2 regions of the Marinobacter sp. 1-3A genome follow, and region 1 is predicted to be linked to the other one. Evidence: riboswitches for the same ligand, from Rfam matches in the RefSeq annotation. Region 1 holds a riboswitch; the other holds the start of a gene.

Region 1 (2,200 bases):
TCCAGGCGGTCTTCTTTCCAGTGCAGGAAGTAACGGTCGTAGAGGGTTTGCAGGCCGAGGAAGCCAAACTTCTGGTCGCGCTCGGGCTTGATGGCAGCACCCAGCTGCTCAAGATCGAATGCAGCCATGGCTTCATCCAGCAGCTCGTAGCGAATGCCTGCGTGAATAAAAGCGCTCAGAGCCTGTGGATAAACGTCGGCGAGGCTCAGGCTGGTGTCGAGGTTTAGAGCGGTGACGCTTTCAAGGCGCAGTTGTTCCAGGAGCAGGCGGGCGGTGACAGCACTGTAGTCTGGCTCACGTTCGATGCGGCCGCGGGCGGTCATTATCAAGGCGCTCAGTACTTCGGCTTCGTCGATACCGTTGTAGAGGTTGCGGATGGCTTCGTCCACCAGGGATTCGGCTTCTATGCCTTCCAGGCCTAATGCAGCCTTTTCAACCTGCTGCTTCATCAAGCCCAGATCCAGCGGTGCGGTGCGGCCATCAGCGAGTTTTACGGTAAGGGTTGGGTGGGCTTCTACCGGTTCGTGCAGGGCGCGTTCGCGGGCGTGTTCTTCGCGGTAGAGTACGTAGGCGCGGGCAACTTTCTGCTCTTCCGCGCGCATCAGGGCCAGTTCTACCTGGTCTTGTATGTCTTCAATGTGTACCCGGCCACCGGCTTTCAGGCGACGGCTGATGGCCTGCACAACTTGCTCGGTTACCCGGTGAACAGCGTCGTTTATACGCGCAGAGCCAGCGGCTTGGTCGCCTTCAACGGCAAGAAAGGCCTTGGTAACGGCTACGCTGATTTTCGATGGGGTAAAGCTGACCAGATTGCCGTTGCGTTTGATTACCTGCAAGGCTTCTGTGGCGGATGGCGATGAGGGCCGAGGCTCGGCCAGAGCGGTCGCAGACATGCGGTTTTCTCCTGAATACGCGTTAATTCCGTAACCTTCGCGTACGCAGGACAAACGTCAGCATCAGCCTGTAATCGCTATACAGCGGCTGTAATCATGCCTTGTTTGTTGCTGCTCACCTTGTAGGGCCAAATGCAGGCGCCTGAGTCGCGAAGGTACAGTGTGTATTCCCTGGCAGGTCTTCGGACTCAGGGGCGTGAACCTTTCGGCTCTGCCTTGCGTGGCGACTTCCCGGCTTGCGCCAGTGTCTTTGTGCCACGCTCGTTCCCCAATACCGCTGCGCGTCAGTTCCGGATTCTCACCGGATTCCCGATACCATATCTGGTATCAAACCAAGGATTTGGGCACTATATACAGGATAGCCAAGATGAACAAGGCACTTTCTTTGAATCCTTCGGTCTCCTACAAACACACAACAACTCGAGACTATCCAATGCGCACCTCATCGCACCCCACTATTTGGCTGCTCCTAGCTGCACTCGCCCTGGCCTCTTCTCACCTGTCAGCACAGGAGCCAGTGCTCCCGGCATTTTCCGAAATGGCATCGCTGGATGATGGCTGGGAACCGCTTGAATTCCCCAACATAACGCAGCTCTCCCACTACGAACTGATTTCAGAGAACGGCTCCAGGGTGGTTAAAGCCGAAACCTCCGGCGGTGCTTCCGGCCTGATAACCCGGCTGGATATAGAGCCAGAAAGCTCACCGATACTGGCCTGGCGCTGGAAGGTGTCGAATGTATTTAAAAAGGGCGATGCCCGGAACAAAGCTGGTGATGACTACCCTGCCCGGATCTACATCGCCTTCGAGTTCGAGCCGGAGAAAGCGGGCTTTTTCGAGCGGGCCAAGCGCAAAACAGTGGAGGTGTTGTTTGGTGAGAAACTGCCGGGCAATGCCCTGAACTACATTTGGGCAAACACCCTGCCGGAAGGCGAGTTTATTGACAATCCCTACACCGACAAAACCGTGATGATTGCCGTTAACTCTGGCAGCGGAAATGTCGGGGAGTGGGTAGCCATAGAGCGGGATATCGTGGCGGACTATCGCCAGGCCTTCGGGGAAAATCCGCCGCCAATCCGGGGTATCGCGATCATGTCGGATTCTGACAATACCGGTGAGCAAGCAAGTGCTTGGTACGGCGATATCACGCTAACCAAGAAAAAAAAGAATTAACAGGCAATTTTAACGATGTGCCTGAGGGAACCCCGGGATCACAAAGCCTGCTTTGAACGGTCTTACGGGCGGCGCTTCACCCCGGCTGACAAGCCTCAGGTAGGCATCATCAATTTTTTCCCGAAGCACTGAAGCG
Region 2 (2,200 bases), on a different contig from region 1:
GCTGAACACGGCGGCGTTAGTACGGCTGGTTTCGGAATAATCCTGGGTACTGCTAACTTCGTCCTGTTGGAGCTCGGTACCCACAACCAGCTCATGGACACTATATGTGAAAGTGTTTTCCCACTGGGCCTGCCGCAACCGTGTGTTATAGGTGGTGTCACTAAAGCTGCTGAAGGTATCCGACTCGTCTCTCGATTCCGAAAACTGAATTGACGTTTTCCAGTTGTCATTCACAGGCGTCATAAGCCCAAGGCCAAAGGTTCGGATCATATAATCAATATTGCCGCCCTCGTACTCTGTGTTACCTTCAGACTGCAACAGCATTACGCTCGCTTCGCCGCCATTGTCCAAGGCGTGCACTACCCGGCCAAGACCGGCAGTATTGCGGAAACCTTTATCCTCACCGTCTTCAATAATCGCCGTACCATCAGTTTCCTTGTGCAGACCACTCAGGCTGAACCTTGTGTTGCCCACGGAGCCTGAAACACCTGCGCTCACTTTTTGGGTATCGAAATTGCCTGCTCCGGCCTCGACCCAACCTCTCTTGCCGTACTTGGGATCAAGCGTAAAGGCCTGAACAACGCCTCCCATGGCATCGGCACCATAAAGTGAACTGCGAGGCCCCCTTACAATTTCAACACGCTCAATCAGGTCTGTTGGAAAGTACTGCCAGGAAGCGCCACCGCTGGTTGCGGAACGGAGTTTTACGCCATCCACAAGCAATACAGTTCCTGCGTTCTGAACACCGCGGGTGTATACACTTGTCGTTTTGCCGAAAGAGCCGTTACCGGTCACGTTAATGCCTGGCTGGCCACGCAAAAGGTCAGTGAAATCCGCAGGAGCTTTGGAACGAACCTCTTCCTCATCAATGACCGTGACCGACGCAAGGCTTTCACCAACCGTTTTCGGCCCCAGCGTTGCGGTAACAACAATGGGATCCAGTTGCGGCGACTCGGCTTCCTGGGCTATGGCTATCGAGAGGGGGTTGAATGCAAAAGGGAGTACCAGAGCACCGGTAATCGATCGGGAAACTTTCATTACATACACTCGCAGTCACACCACGCGCACCCGCATGGTTGATTATTTAGTGCTGCAAAGGGAAGCGTAGCCCGACAAAAAACAGGCTGGAGCATAACAAGGGGTGGGGAAATTCCGTGAGACAGGCCGGTGTTTACCCACCGCAACTGCCCTCCGCAGCGTTCGGTGTGTTTGACAGGCCGGTCTCCGGACTTGTGAGCGTATGCTGATCGGCACAAACCTTCCCATGCTTGCACACAGTGGCATCTTTCTTAGCCGATCACTCACTTACCGTTGCGGGGGCAGTGCCGGACTTTAACCGGCTTCCCGTTTCACTGCTGGGGCGTTGATGATTACGCGACAACAGCACCTACAAACGCAGGGCAAGGCTAACAACGCGTTAATGTCTGGTCAATGACTAATCGCAAGGCTTGCCCGCTAACGCGACTTCCAGCTTCTGCCACTGGCTCTCACCTCCTGGCAGCCCAAACCTCAACATTCCCGGTTGTTCAAAGACCCTGACCAACACCGCCCAGGTGGCCAACTGATCCGCCAGCGGCTGAGGCCTGTCGAGACGCACGGTCTGAAATAGCGTGCCACTACCAACCAGCGTTAGCCCTGCTGTCTGCAACATTGCACGCAACCTGGAAGCGCTGAACTGCAGGTTCATCCGGGATTGCTGCTGCCACGCCCCATCTTCTAGCGCCCTGCGCATTACGAAACGACCAGGCCCACTAAGGGACCAGGGCCCGAGCATTAATTTCAACGACTCGGCAACAACTGAGTCTGAAAGCACCGCCCCCGCTCGCACGCCAGCCAACCCGAAAAACTTCCCCAGAGAACGCAGAATAACCAAACCCGGCAAACCGGCACGGGGCGCCAAACTGAATGCCGGCGTAGCATCCATAAACGCTTCATCAACAACCAACCAGCCACCGCGCTTCTGCAACCGCCGATGCCAGCGCAAGAGAGTAGAGGGCGGGACGATTGCTCCAGTAGGATTATTAGGATTGATCCACACCAGCACATCCAGCCGGTCCAGCCACCGGTCATCACAGCCTGTCGCCCCACCGCCTGTTTGCTCAGGCCCTATCGGAACAATTGCATGGCCCGCCTGCCGCCAGTTGTGGCCATGCTCACGATAGCCCGGCACGGGTATACCCACACGGCAGGGTTTGCGTAA

What was found. Region 1 has a riboswitch for cobalamin ahead of FE848_RS18170 (ribonucleoside-diphosphate reductase subunit alpha). Riboswitches for the same ligand answer to the same signal wherever they lie in the genome.
Region 2: another riboswitch for cobalamin. It lies ahead of FE848_RS03865 (TonB-dependent receptor domain-containing protein); the one in region 1 lies ahead of FE848_RS18170 (ribonucleoside-diphosphate reductase subunit alpha).

Annotation. Positions count from the first base shown of each region.
Region 1 is NZ_VCGZ01000019.1:10,166-12,365, reverse strand. Features, by position in the region: gene FE848_RS18170 (ribonucleoside-diphosphate reductase subunit alpha) at 1-893, opposite strand, end outside; cobalamin riboswitch at 1,049-1,245, opposite strand; gene FE848_RS18165 (DUF3047 domain-containing protein) at 1,432-2,064, shown strand; gene FE848_RS18160 (substrate-binding periplasmic protein) at 2,074-2,200, opposite strand, start outside.
Region 2 is NZ_VCGZ01000002.1:146,836-149,035, forward strand. Features, by position in the region: gene FE848_RS03865 (TonB-dependent receptor domain-containing protein) at 1-1,038, opposite strand, end outside; cobalamin riboswitch at 1,198-1,406, opposite strand; gene cobD (threonine-phosphate decarboxylase CobD) at 1,436-2,200, opposite strand, start outside.